4 regions of the Rhodococcus gannanensis genome follow, and region 1 is predicted to be linked to each of the others. Evidence: riboswitches for the same ligand, from Rfam matches in the RefSeq annotation. Region 1 holds a riboswitch; each other region holds the start of a gene.

Region 1 (3,201 bases):
CTGTGTGGTCTGGGTGCCGATCTGGTCCGCGGTCGCGCGAGCGCCACAGGCGAGAACCAGTGCGGCCGTTACCCTCTCGGGATGCCCGATGATCCACTCAAGGGTGCGCATTCCGCCCATCGACCCGCCCAGTACTGCAGCGAATCGCTGGATCCCGAGCAGGTCGGCGAGCGCCGCCTCGGCGGCGACCTGATCGCGGATCGAGGTCTCGGGGAAGCGGGATCCCCAGGGCATCCCGTCCGGGGCGGGGGACGATGGACCTGTTGTGCCACGGCAGCCGCCGAGCACGTTCGTCGACAGTACGCACCACTCGTCGGTATCGATGGGTGCGCCTGGCCCGACCATGCCGTCCCACCAGCCGGGGGACGGATGGCCGTCGCCGGCCGGACCGGTGACGTGCGAGTCGCCGGTCAGCGCGTGCTCGACGAGCACGACGTTGTCGCGCGCCTCGTTCGGTTCGCCCCAGCACTGGACGGCGAGCGAGACGTCGGGGAGCACCGCCCCGTTCTCGAGCGTGAGCGAGCCGATGGGAATCGTGGTCAGCCGTCCGTCCGGCGACGGGAAGAGCTCTCGGGACATCGCCGGACGGGGGCTGGAGACGGAACCGACTGTCAAGACGCCGCCGCCGCGAATCCGGCCTCGAGGTCGGCCAGGATGTCGTCGATCCCCTCGATTCCGACCGCGAGACGCACCAGGCCCGGCGTGACACCGGCGGCGAGCTGCTCCTCCGGGGTCAACTGCGAGTGGGTGGTCGACGCGGGGTGGATCACGAGCGACCGGACGTCGCCGATGTTGGCGACGTGGCTGTGCAGCGTGAGCGCATCGACGAACCTCTTGCCCGCGTCGACGCCGCCCGCCAGCTCGAACGCGACGATCGCGCCGGCGCCCTTCGGTGCCAGCTGCTGACCACGCTCGTACCACGGGGAGCTGGGCAGCCCGGCGTAGGCGACCCGGACGACACCGTCGTGGCCCTCGAGGAACTCCGCGACCCGCGTGGCGTTCTGCACGTGCCGCTCGACACGCAGGCTCAGGGTCTCGATGCCCTGGCTGATCAGGAAGGCGTTGAACGGGGACACGGCGGAACCGAGGTCGCGGAGCAGCTGCACCCGGGCCTTGAGCGCGTACGCCGGTGCGCCGAGGTCCGCGAACACCGCGCCGTGGTAGCTGGGATCGGGCGTGGTGAACCCGGGGTGCCTGCCCTGTGTCCAGTCGAAGTTGCCGCCGTCGACGATCACGCCCGCGATCGCGGTGCCGTGACCACCGAGGTACTTGGTTGCCGAGTGCACGACGATGTCCGCTCCGTGCTCGAGCGGACGCAGCAGGTACGGGGTGGCGACGGTGTTGTCGACGATCAGCGGGATTCCCGCCTCGTGTCCGACGGCGGAGATGCCGGGGATGTCGAGGATGTCGTTCCGCGGGTTAGAGATGGACTCGCCGTAGAACGCGACCGTGTTCGGGCGGATCGCCGCACGCCACTGATCGAGGTCGTCGGGGTCGTCGACGAACGTCACCTCGACACCCAGCTTCGGGAGGCTGTAGTGGAACAGGTTGTACGTGCCGCCGTACAGGCTCGGGCTCGAGACGACGTGATCGCCCGCGCCCGCGATGTTCAGGATCGCGAAGGTCGACGCGGCCTGCCCGGACGACAGCAGGAGCGATGCGACGCCGCCCTCGAGAGAGGTGATGCGCTGCTCGACCGCGTCCTGCGTGGGGTTCATGATCCGGGTGTAGATGTTGCCCGGCTCCGCGAGGCCGAAGAGTGCGGCGGCGTGGTCGGTGCTGTCGAAGGTGTACGACGTGGTCTGGTAGATCGGCAGTGCCCGCGCCTTGGTGGTGGCGTCGGAGGTCTGACCCGCGTGGATCTGCTTCGTCTCGAAGGTCCAGTTCGCGGTCGGATCGATCGGGTTCTCGCTCATGGGTCGGCTCTGCTCCAGGATGTGGTCCGAAGATGCGGCGCGTGGGCGCCCGGGCTGATGGGGCCTATCTGCGACAACAACACATGGTTAAACCTCCGGTGGGTCGTGTCCCTGTTGGTGGGTCCGTCCCAACGGACCCGCGCTTGTCCTCCGGCGTCCTCGAAGGACCTGGTCATCACCCGGGGCACCCCACCGCGGAAGGAGGGTTGCCGGCCAGCGAGCCGGGGCTTGATGCTGACACTCATGACCTGGCAGCGATCTTAACGGTTCTCGTCGCACGTACCGACAACGGGGACTCCGGCATGCCCCGGTGTCTGTGCGCCCCGCTCCCGGGTGACCTGCGCAACACCACTAAACTGCTGGTCGCAAGTCTGCAGTCGAAGTGGGAGACCCTGAAGTGAAGGACGCCGCCGCGGCGCTTACCCGGGGTCTGTCGGCCCGTCACATCCGATTCATCGCCCTCGGCTCGGCGATCGGTACCGGCCTGTTCTACGGCTCGGCCGGCGCGATCGAGAAGGCCGGACCGTCGGTCCTCCTGGCCTACCTGATCGGCGGTGCAGTCGTCTATCTGGTGCTGCGCTCGCTCGGCGAGATGGCGGTCCGGAACCCCGTGTCCGGGTCGTTCGGTGAATACGCGAGCACCCACCTCGGCCCGCTCGCCGGCTTCATGACCGGCTGGACGTACACCTTCGAGATGATCGTGGTCTGCCTGGCGGACGTCACGGCCTTCGGCGTCTACATGGGCTTCTGGTTCCCCGACGTGCCCCGCTGGATCTGGGTGCTGGCGATCGTGTTCTTCATCGGCGCCCTCAACCTGCTCAGCGTGAAGGTGTTCGGCGAGCTCGAGTTCTGGTTCACGCTGGTCAAGGTGGCCGCGATCCTCGCCCTCATCGGCGCAGGCGTGGCGACACTGATCTTCGGCTTCGGCATCTACGACACCGCGGAGGGCGCGAGCAACCTCTGGGACGAGGGCGGATTCTTCGCGAACGGGTTCGGCGGGTTCGTGGCCTGCTTCGCGATCGTGATGTTCGCCTTCGGCGGCACCGAGATCATCGGCATCACCGCCGGTGAGGCGGAGGACCCGGCGCGCACCATCCCGCGCGCCGTGAACACCGTCCCGGTCCGGATCATGCTCTTCTACATCGCCACCCTCGCGGTCATCATGGCGATCATCCCGTGGCACACCATCGGAACCGGCAGCAGCCCGTTCGTGCAGATCTTCGAGGCGATCGGAGTGGGGCCGGCCGCCGCCGTGCTCAACGTCGTCGTCATCACCGCGGCGCTG
Region 2 (3,201 bases), on a different contig from region 1:
GTGTCGACGAGTTCCTGTCGATTGATCGCCGGCACGATCGCGGCGCGCACGGCCGGATCGGCGAGAACACCGCGGGTCACGTTGGGCTGGAAACCGAAGGGCACGCCGGGATTCGAGGTGGTGAGGATGCGTCCGCCCGAGCCCTCGATCTGCGGTGCGTCCTGTGGGAGGGCGTCGGAGACGGCGTCGAGCTGGCCCGATGCGAGCGAACCGCTGCGCACCCCGGACTCGGGGACGATCGTGAACTCGATCTTGTCGAGGTAGGCCTCACCGTCGTGCGCGAACACGTCGGAGCCCCACGCGTATCCGGCGCGCTTGGCAAGGGTCGCGGACTTGTCCTGGACATAGCTCTCGTACACGAACGGCCCGGTGCCGGACAGGTCACCCGCGCAGCGCTGCTCGGCGGACTTCGCGACATCCGCGTCGGACAGGAAGCCGAGCTGCACCGTCGACGTGGCCTGGAGGAACTGCGCGTTGGGCGCCGCGAAGTTCACCTGTACGGTCTGCGGGTCCACGACGGTGGAACCGGTGTATCCGGCCAGGTAGCTGGCCGCGAGCGCGGCCTTGGCAGCCGTCAGGGTGCCCAGGATCGCGTCAAAGTTCTTCTTCACGGAGTCCGCTGTGAAGGGCGTCCCGTCGCTGAACGTCACCCCGTCACGCAGGTGGAAGGTGAAGGACGACGCGTCGCTGCTCACGTCCCAGCTCTCGGCGAGCCACGGCGTCAGTGCACCGGTCTCGGGATCCTGGTCGGTGAGCGAGTCCACGACCTGACGCGCCACGTAGATGGTCTGGTTGGATCCCGACTGAGCGGGGTCCGCGCATGTCGGGGCTCCCGAGAGGCCGTAGCGCAAGGTGCCGCCCGACTGGGGTGCACCGGCATCGGACGACGGGCCGGACGTGTCGGACGATCCGCACGCGGTCAGTCCGGCGGTGAGCGCCGCCGACGCGGCGACTGCGATCGCTGCGCGGCGGCGCGCAGCGGGGGTAGTGAACGAGAAGGACACCGAGGCTCCATGATCTGAGGAAGGGGAAGGCTGTTCGAACCCAGAGCGTCAGGAGCGACAGAAGTCCGCGGATACTCGGCACAGGTCGATGTGCAGCCGCGACCATGCGGTCACCAGCCCCTCATCGGTCACGCCACTGCCTCCATCGTTCCCGGCGGTAGCACCCTCACCTGCGAACAGGGGGTTGCTGCGACGTCATCGAGCCGGGTCTCTCGGTCGCTCTGGATGGTCGTTGCACACGCTAGTGACAACGGTGTCCGCCGCGAACCCTTTACGTCATCACGATCGCAACTCTTCTCGATGCCTCCGCCTGGGTGTTTAGGGTCGCTGGCACACGCACGTGCGCACCGGGGCGCGGACACCGCCTGTCGTGGGCCCTCGGTATTCCCTCCCGCAACGACCCTTCGCGAGGATCCCCATGACCGTTCGAACCGAACCCGCGTTCGTCGCCACCACTCCCACGCAACCACTGTTCGAGCCCTTGACCCTGCGCGAGGTCACCTTCGGCAACCGCATCTGGCTGTCTCCGATGTGTCAGTACTCCGCGGTCGACGGTGTCCCCGGGGACTGGCACCTCGCCCATCTCGGGGCACGCGCGGCGGGCGGGTTCGGTCTGGTCGTCGCGGAGGCGACCGCGGTGACGCCGGCGGGACGAATCAGTCCCCAGGACACCGGCCTGTGGAACGACGAGCACACTCGCGCGTGGTCCCGGATCGTCGACTTCGTCCACGCCCGCGGCACCCGTGCCGGAATTCAGCTCACTCACGCCGGACGCAAGGCGTCGATCCACCGCCCCTGGGACGTCGAGCAGGGCAGCATCGCAGAGGCCGACGGCGGGTGGCGGGCGGTCGGCCCCGACACGGCGGCCTTTCCTGGGTTCGCGGCACCGCACGCCCTCACCACCGGTGAGATCGCAGGCATCGTCGGCGCGTTCGGTGAATCCGCGCGCCGGGCCGACCAGGCCGGATTCGACCTGCTCGAGATCCAGGCCGCGCACGGGTTCCTCATCCATTCGTTCCTGTCCCCGCTGAGCAACACTCGCACCGACGGCTACGGGGACACTCCCGAGGGCCGCGTCCGCCTGCTCGCCACGATCGTCGAGGCGGTCCGGGTGTGGTGGCCCGCGCACAAGCCGCTGTCGGTCCGCTTCTCCGCGACCGACTGGCTCGACGGCGGACTCACCCCGGCCGACATCGTCGCGATCACCGAACGGATCGTGCCGCTCGGTGTCGACCTGATCGATGTGTCCAGCGGCGGACTGCTGCCCGCCGACGTTCCACTCGGGCCCGGATACCAGGTGCCGCTCGCGGAACGGATCCGGCGGGACGCCGGGGTCCCCGTCGGCGCGGTCGGGCTGATCGACGACCCGTGGCATGCGGCCCGAATCCTCGACGACGGCAGCGCGGACGTGGTGTTCCTCGGCCGGGCCGCCCTGCGGGATCCGAACTGGCCGCTGCGCGCCGCGAAGGACCTCGGCCAGGGTGACCGCGGCCGACTGTGGCAGCCGCAGACGATCCGCGGCGACTGGGCCTGACCCCATTTTCTTCCGTTCAATACCCCTTCCTCCCAACCCTTTTCAGGACGTGAACTTCATGACACGACGATCGGTGGCCGTCCTGGCCGCCGCACTGGCCACTGCTGCAGCCCTGCTCGCCGGCTGCGGGTCCGATCCGAGTGGCGGCGCAGACGCCGAAGGCCTGACGCCGCGCTCGGGCGGAACCGTCACGGTGGGCATCCTCCCGCCGTGCGGCCTCGACAAGGCGCAGACGTCGGGGTGCAACTTCGCGAATGTCGAAGTCGTGGACAACCTCACCGAGCAACTCCCCGACACCGGCGAGATCGTGCCCTGGCTCGCCGAGTCCTGGGAGGTGTCCGCCGACGGCCGCTCGTACACCTTCCGGCTGAAGGACGGTGTCACGTTCAGCAACGGCGAGACGTTCGACGCCGAGGTGGTCAAGCTGAACTTCGACAACATCATCGACCTGGGCAAGCAGGGCAAGGCCTTCCAGTCGTCCGCCTATCTGCTCGGCTACCAGGGCTCCACCGTCCTCGATCCCCTCACCGTCCGGGTCGATTTCGACCAGCCGAAAGCCGGTTTCCTGCAAGCACTGTCGGAGAAGCCGCTCGGCATCATCGCGCCGGAGACCATCACCACGAAGACGCCGGAGGAACGTTTGGCCGAGGGCGTCATCGGCAG
Region 3 (3,201 bases), on a different contig from region 1:
GCCCAACCCGTTCTGCACCTGCGCGTCCTGCTCGGTCATGTTGGAGCGCGGCGAGATCCGCGCCCAGACCGCCGCGCTCGTCGACGACGTCCTGTTGCTCGACTGTGGCCCGGAGGTGCCCCGCGCGGCGGCGCACGCCGGGCGGTCGCTGTCGCGTGTGCGGCACCTCCTGCTCACCCACGCCCACCCCGACCACATCGGCCCGCTCGCGCTGCTGATGAGGTCGTGGGTCGCGCGGGAACAACCGCTGGAGGTCATCGGACCGCCGGAGGCTCTGGACCTGTGCCGGGACTGGGTCGGCCCGGACGACCCGGTGCACTGGACCGCCGTCGCGCCCGGTGACGTGGTGCAGGCGGGCGACCACGCGGTTCGGGTGCTGTCCGCCGCCCACCGCGTTCACCGCGACGGTGACTGCGTACTGTACGAGGTTGCGTCCGGCGGGCGGAAACTGTTGTGGGCCACCGACACCGGACCACTCGACGCGGCGCAGCTGGGCTCGCTACGCGACGCCCGCTACGACACGGTCTTCCTCGAGGAGACGTTCGGGGATCGCGCAGAACACGAACCCGACCACCTCGACCTGCGGACGTTCCCGCGCGCCCTCGCCGCACTCCGCGAGTTCGGCGCGGTAACCGATGACACCGAAGTGATCGCCGTTCACCTCGGCCATCACAATCCCGCCGATCTGTCGGACAGGCTTCGGCCGTGGGGAGTTCGCGTCGTCCCGGACGGGACTGTGATCGCCGTCGGGGCGCCGCCGGACCGTGTGCCCGCCGCACAGCGAACCCTGGTGCTCGGCGGCGCACGGGCCGGCAAGTCGACCCACGCCCAGCGCCTGCTCGCGGACCGCGACGACGTCACCTGCGTCGCGACCGGGGCCGCGGACGACGGCGACGACGAGTGGGCAGCGCGGATCGCCGCGCACCGTTCGTCCCGGCCGGATACCTGGCGGACTCTCGAAACCGACGACCTCGTCGGCGCACTGCGCACGGCGACCGGCCCACTTCTCGTCGACTGCCTCGGCACCTGGCTCGCCCGGCGCATCGACCTGCACGGCGCCTGGACCGACAAGAGTTCCTGGCCCGTGGTTCGATCCGACATCGACGACCTCGTCCTCGCGCTCCGCCGGACGCACGTGCAGGTCGTGGTCGTCAGCAACGAGGTCGGCAGCGGCGTCGTCCCCGCGACCGCCTCCGGCCGCCGCTTCCGCGACGTCCTCGGCCGGCTCAACGCCGCCGTCGCGGCCGAGTGCGAGGCCGTCGTCCTCGTCGTCGCCGGGCGCCCACTGCCGCTACGCTGACCAGTCCCGCACGCGGAACAGCGGCGCGGAACCGGCAGGGTGGGTAGCAGGCCCACCTGTCAATTCGAATCAATCGGAATCCAAAGCGTGACCGAGGGAACCGAGTGCGCGACAGTACTGCTCGAGTGCTTGACCATCGAGAGCGACCGAGAGACCCGGCTCTGTGACGTCGCAGCAACCCCACCACACGGTGTGGGTGCTACCGCCGGGATCGATGGAACGCGCGACGGGGTGGCTTCGGCCACCCGGTCCCAATCGTGAAGGGTTGCCCGTGACCGACTTCGAGGTGCCGTCGTGAGCGCGCCCGCCACCAGCGCACCGCCGGCTCCGGCCGAGGCCGCCGACGAGGCCGACCTGCGTGTCGTCCCCACCCGACACCCCTGGCGGTGGGTGGTCGCCATTGCGGCGCTGGTGCTCGTCGCGCAGTTCGTGCACGGCCTCGTTGTCAACCCCGGCTGGGACTGGGCGACGTTCGCGCAGTACTTCACCGCCCCGTCGATTCTCGCGGCCCTGTGGACGACGATCGAGCTGACGCTCTGGGGCACGGTTCTCGGGTTCGGGCTCGGAGTCCTGCTGGCAGTGGCCAGACTGTCGAACAATCCGGTGCTGCAGGTGATCTCGTGGACCTACGTCTGGGCGTTCCGGTCGATCCCGCTGATCGTGCAGCTGCTGTTCTGGTTCAACATCGCCTACCTGTACCAGACTTTGACGTTGGGTATCCCGTTCGGGCCCGGGTTCTTCGAGTTCAACGTCACCGGTGTGATCTCCGGGTTCACAGCGGCGGTCGTCGGACTCGCCCTGCACCAGGCGGCCTACTCGGCGGAGATCGTCCGTGCCGGAATCATCTCCGTGGACGACGGGCAGATCGAGGCGGCGAACGCTCTCGGGATTCCGCGTACCCGCCAGTTCGTCAAGATCGTTCTGCCGCAGGCGATGCGGTCGATCCTGCCGAACGCGGCCAACGAGGTGATCAGCCTGTTCAAGGGAACCTCGATCGTGTCGACGATGGCGATCGCGGAACTCTTCTACCAGGTACAGGTGATCTTCGGCCGCAACGGCCGCGTGGTGCCACTGCTGATGGTCGCGACCGTCTGGTACATCGTGCTGACGTCGATCCTGTCCGTCGCGCAGTACTACATCGAGAGGCACTATGCCCGAGGGTCGGCCCGCACGTTGCCGTTGACGCCCTGGCAGAAGGTGCAGGCGAAGTACCGCGAGATCCGCGACACCAGTACCGGCGCGCCGAGAGGAGCCACGCGGTGACGACCACCGATGTACAGGCAGTACATGCCGTCGACGTGCGTGGGGTGCACAAGTCCTTCGGTTCGCTGGAGGTTCTCAAGGGCGTCGACCTGACGGTCCGGCAGGGCGAGGTGACGGTGATCCTCGGTCCCTCCGGGTCGGGGAAGTCGACCCTGCTGCGCACCCTGAACCACCTGGAGAAGGTGGACCGCGGGTCCATCCGAATCGACGGCGAGCTCGTGGGCTACCGCCGCCGCGGCAACATCCTGCGTGAGCTGCGGGACCGGGACATCCTGCGGCAACGCTCGAAGATCGGCTTCGTGTTCCAGAACTTCAACCTGTTCCCGCATCTCACCGTTCTCGAGAACGTCACGGAGGCGCCGATATCCGCGCAGCGCCGTGACCGCGGCGAGGTGACGGCCGAGGCCCGGCAACTGCTGGAGCGGGTGGGAGTCGCCGACAAGGCCGACCGGTACCCGAAGCAACTGTCGGGAGGGCAGCAGCAGCGGGTGGCGATTGCACGGGCACTCGCGTTGCGCCCCAAGGTCATTCTGTTCGACGAGCCCACCTCGGCCCTCGACCCCGAACTCGTCGGCGAGGTACTCGACGTCATCCGCGACCTCGCCCGGGCGGGCGCGACCCTCGTCATCGTCACCCAC
Region 4 (3,201 bases), on a different contig from region 1:
GGTCGCGCAGGGCGATTCGGCGGCGTAGGGGATCTCGCCGAACGCACAGCGTGGAATCCTCGTCCCCAAGGTGCTGTGACCTGTGGTGACGGTTCCCGATTCGCCCGATTTTGCGGCCGATTCACCCAGCCGGGCTACGACGATGGTTGCTGGACATCTAGTTCAGCGCGCTACCCGCCAGCCACTGGTCCCAGGGCAGGCCCCAGTCGCCGTTCTGCCACACCTCGAGCGGGGCGCCGCCGGTGTTGCGGACCTCGACGACGTCGCCCGGTCCCGAGAACTCGAAGAACCACTGCGCGTTCTCGGGGCTGAGGTTCAGGCAGCCGTGCGAGACGTTGGTGTTGCCCTGGGCCCAGATGGTCGAGGCGAGTTCGTGGAGGTAGATGCCGTCGGTGCTGATCCGCGTCGCCCAGTTGATCGACTCCTTGTAGCCGAGGCGCGAGTTGATCGGCAGCCCGTACGTCGAGGAGTCCATGATCACCGGATTCGCCTTGTCCATCACCGTGTAGACACCCGGCTGCGTCCAGAACGACAGCGTCGTGTCCCCGACGGTCTCGGTGCCGCCCATGCCCATCGACGTCGGCATCTCCCGGATCAGCTGACCGTTCTCGTAGACCGCCACCGTCTTGGTGTTGTCGTCGGCGATGGAGACGTGCGAGTCGCCGATGCGGAACGACACCGACTCGTCCTGCTGTCCGTAGAGCCCGTTGCCGAGGTCGACGCCGTAGATCTTCGCGTCCACCGACACCGTCGTTCCCGGCGTGTAGTACTGCTGCGGTCGCCAGTGGGCGTTCTGGTCGTCGACCCAGAACCACGAGCCCTGGACCGGGGGAGTGGTGGTCACGGTCATCGCCCGCTCGGCCGCGGCGCGGTCCCCGATCGGCTCGTCGAAGTGGGCGACGACGACCAGTCCGACGCCGTAGGTTCCGCCGTCGGCGAGGGGTTGTCCGCCCGTGGTGGTCAGGTACAGGGCCGTTTGGTTGTTCGGGGTGACGGTGGTGAACGACGCGTCGCGTGAGGTCTCGACGCCCCGGCTGTCGACGGCCTGCGCCGCCAGCGCGTACGTCTTGCCGTAGCCCAGCGGCTCGGCCGGCTTCCACGACGCCTGGTCCGGTGTGGTGATGCCGTCGATCACCTTGCCCTCCGGATTGGTCAGGGTCACCGAGGTCAGCGTGCCGTTCGTGACGTCGACCGTGATCGGGCGCAGCGGATCGACAGGTGCGCTGAGATCGGTGGGCGTGAAGGTGATCGTCGCCTCGGACTCCTGCGAGCCGGGCGCGCCGCCATCCGGCGAACCGGAGTCGCCCGAGCATCCGGCGACGAGCGCGATCGTCGCGACGAGCGCGGCGAGAACGAGAAAAATTCGGCGAAGACGCGGCACGACATGCCTCCCAGATCGGAACCCGTCCCACCAGCGTATCGAGCGACGTGAGCACGGGTTTCCATGGGCGGTCGGCCACGGAAGCCGCCGCACGCCGACGACGGGAAGGTGATGCAGGTCACGATGCCGCGTTGGGTGTTCGGGTTGACAGGCGCTCGGCGCGGCTGCCATTCTCGCTTCAGGTCATGAGTGCCAGCGTTCAGCCCCGGCTTGCTGGCCGGCAACCCTCCTCCGCGGTGGGGTGCCCCGGGTGACGACCAGGCCGTGCATCCAATTCCGGGCACGGCAAGCGCGGACTCGATGCACAACCACCTCACGCACGGGTCCCTGAGCTCCAAGGGATGACGCCATGACCGCTGTTCTGGAATCCACCACCTGTGCCGACCTCTCGGTCAATGAAACCTCTTGTGACACCGCACCTTTCGCGTCCGTGTGTGGGTCGGATCTGGTTGCTCCGCTCGCCGACGGCAGCGCCGTCACCTACGCGAACTTCGACTACGCGGCCAGTGCCCCCGCACTGTCCTCCGTCGCCGCTCGGGTCCAGGACCTGCTGCCCTTCTACGCCAGCGTGCACCGCGGCGCCGGCTTCGCGTCGCAGGTCTGCACCGAGCGCTACGAGGGTGCTCGTGGCGTCGTCGCCGACTTCGTCGGAGCCCGTGAGGACGACGTCGTCGTGTTCACCCGCAACACCACCGACGCGCTCAACCTCCTCGCCTCCTGCGTGCCCGGCGAGACCGTCGTCCTGGACATCGAGCACCACGCAAACCTGTTGCCCTGGAACCGAAACGGCGCTCGCGTCGTGCGTTCCGCCGGCACCGTCGAGGAGACGATCCAGCGGATCGTCGCCGAGCTCTGCACCCGCCCCGCCGCGCTGCTCGCGGTCACCGGCGCCTCCAACGTCACCGGTGAGGTGCTGCCGATCGACCGCCTCGCGCGGATCGCACACGAGTGCGGCGCCCGCATCGTCGTCGACGCCGCCCAGCTGCTGCCGCACCGCCGCGTCGACATCTCCGACCTCGGCGTCGACTACCTGGTGTTCTCCGGACACAAGCTGTACGCACCGTTCGGTGCCGGTGCCCTCGTCGGCCGCGCCGACTGGCTCGACGCGGCCGACCCGTACCTCGCCGGCGGCGGAGCCACCAAGAACGTCGACCTCGACGACGTGCAGTGGGCCGCCGCGCCGCAGCGGCACGAAGCCGGCACCCCGAACGTCCTCGGCGCCGTCGCGATCGCCGCGGCCTGCGAGGCGCTCGCCGGCTTCGACGCCGACGAGGCCGAACTGCACGAGCGGATCCTGTGCGACCGGCTGGTCGCCGGCCTCTCCGACATCGACGGCATCGAGATCCTGCGTGTCTGGCCCGATTCCGCGGACGCGGTCGGCATCGTCACGTTCACCGTCGCGGGCGCCGAGCCGCGCGAGGTGGCGACGTTCCTGTCCGACAACTACGGCATCGGTGTCCGTGACGGCCGCTTCTGCGCGCACCCGCTCCTCGCCCGCCTCGGGCACGGCGAGGGCGCGGTCCGCGCCAGCCTCGGGCTCGGCAGCAGCAGCGCCGACGTCGACCGCCTGATCGGCGCCGTCGCGGATTTCGTGCGCGGGCGCGCGACGTCGTCCGCCGCCGGCCGCTAGTATCGGCGGCATGACCTCGGACGCGGCGGAGACGATCGACGGCCAGTGGTGCCGTCGGCACGTCGACCTCTGCCGCACCGCGTCGGGCAGCTGTCCGGTCTGAGCACTGCCTCGACCGACCCCCGACCCTTCCGCACCATCCGAGGACCAGTCATGTCTGCATCCTTCTCGAACACATCGCCCCGGCCGC

Evidence for each region. A riboswitch is a leader RNA that binds a small molecule or an ion and turns the genes downstream of it on or off. The one in region 1 is predicted to bind S-adenosylmethionine.
Region 2: another riboswitch for S-adenosylmethionine. It lies ahead of ACFSJG_RS23740 (putative leader peptide); the one in region 1 lies ahead of ACFSJG_RS11240 (bifunctional o-acetylhomoserine/o-acetylserine sulfhydrylase).
Region 3: another riboswitch for S-adenosylmethionine. It lies ahead of ACFSJG_RS23825 (amino acid ABC transporter permease); the one in region 1 lies ahead of ACFSJG_RS11240 (bifunctional o-acetylhomoserine/o-acetylserine sulfhydrylase).
Region 4: another riboswitch for S-adenosylmethionine. It lies ahead of ACFSJG_RS26715 (aminotransferase class V-fold PLP-dependent enzyme); the one in region 1 lies ahead of ACFSJG_RS11240 (bifunctional o-acetylhomoserine/o-acetylserine sulfhydrylase).

What each region holds. Positions count from the first base shown of each region.
Region 1 is NZ_JBHUFB010000010.1:57,896-61,096, reverse strand. Features, by position in the region: gene metX (homoserine O-acetyltransferase MetX) at 1-579, opposite strand, end outside; gene ACFSJG_RS11240 (bifunctional o-acetylhomoserine/o-acetylserine sulfhydrylase) at 612-1,916, opposite strand; SAM riboswitch class IV at 2,051-2,165, opposite strand; gene ACFSJG_RS11235 (amino acid permease) at 2,314-3,201, shown strand, end outside.
Region 2 is NZ_JBHUFB010000020.1:641,344-644,544, forward strand. Features, by position in the region: gene ACFSJG_RS23735 (ABC transporter substrate-binding protein) at 1-959, opposite strand, end outside; gene ACFSJG_RS23740 (putative leader peptide) at 1,053-1,136, opposite strand; SAM riboswitch class I at 1,144-1,236, opposite strand; gene ACFSJG_RS23745 (NADH:flavin oxidoreductase/NADH oxidase) at 1,423-2,538, shown strand; gene ACFSJG_RS23750 (ABC transporter substrate-binding protein) at 2,597-3,201, shown strand, end outside.
Region 3 is NZ_JBHUFB010000020.1:662,797-665,997, reverse strand. Features, by position in the region: gene ACFSJG_RS23830 (bifunctional adenosylcobinamide kinase/adenosylcobinamide-phosphate guanylyltransferase) at 1-1,300, shown strand, start outside; SAM riboswitch class I at 1,431-1,521, shown strand; gene ACFSJG_RS23825 (amino acid ABC transporter permease) at 1,595-2,563, shown strand; gene ACFSJG_RS23820 (amino acid ABC transporter ATP-binding protein) at 2,560-3,201, shown strand, end outside.
Region 4 is NZ_JBHUFB010000022.1:275,270-278,470, reverse strand. Features, by position in the region: gene ACFSJG_RS26725 (heme-dependent oxidative N-demethylase subunit alpha family protein) at 1-28, shown strand, start outside; gene ACFSJG_RS26720 (L,D-transpeptidase) at 158-1,381, opposite strand; SAM riboswitch class IV at 1,563-1,679, shown strand; gene ACFSJG_RS26715 (aminotransferase class V-fold PLP-dependent enzyme) at 1,731-3,011, shown strand; gene ACFSJG_RS26710 (hypothetical protein) at 3,165-3,201, shown strand, end outside.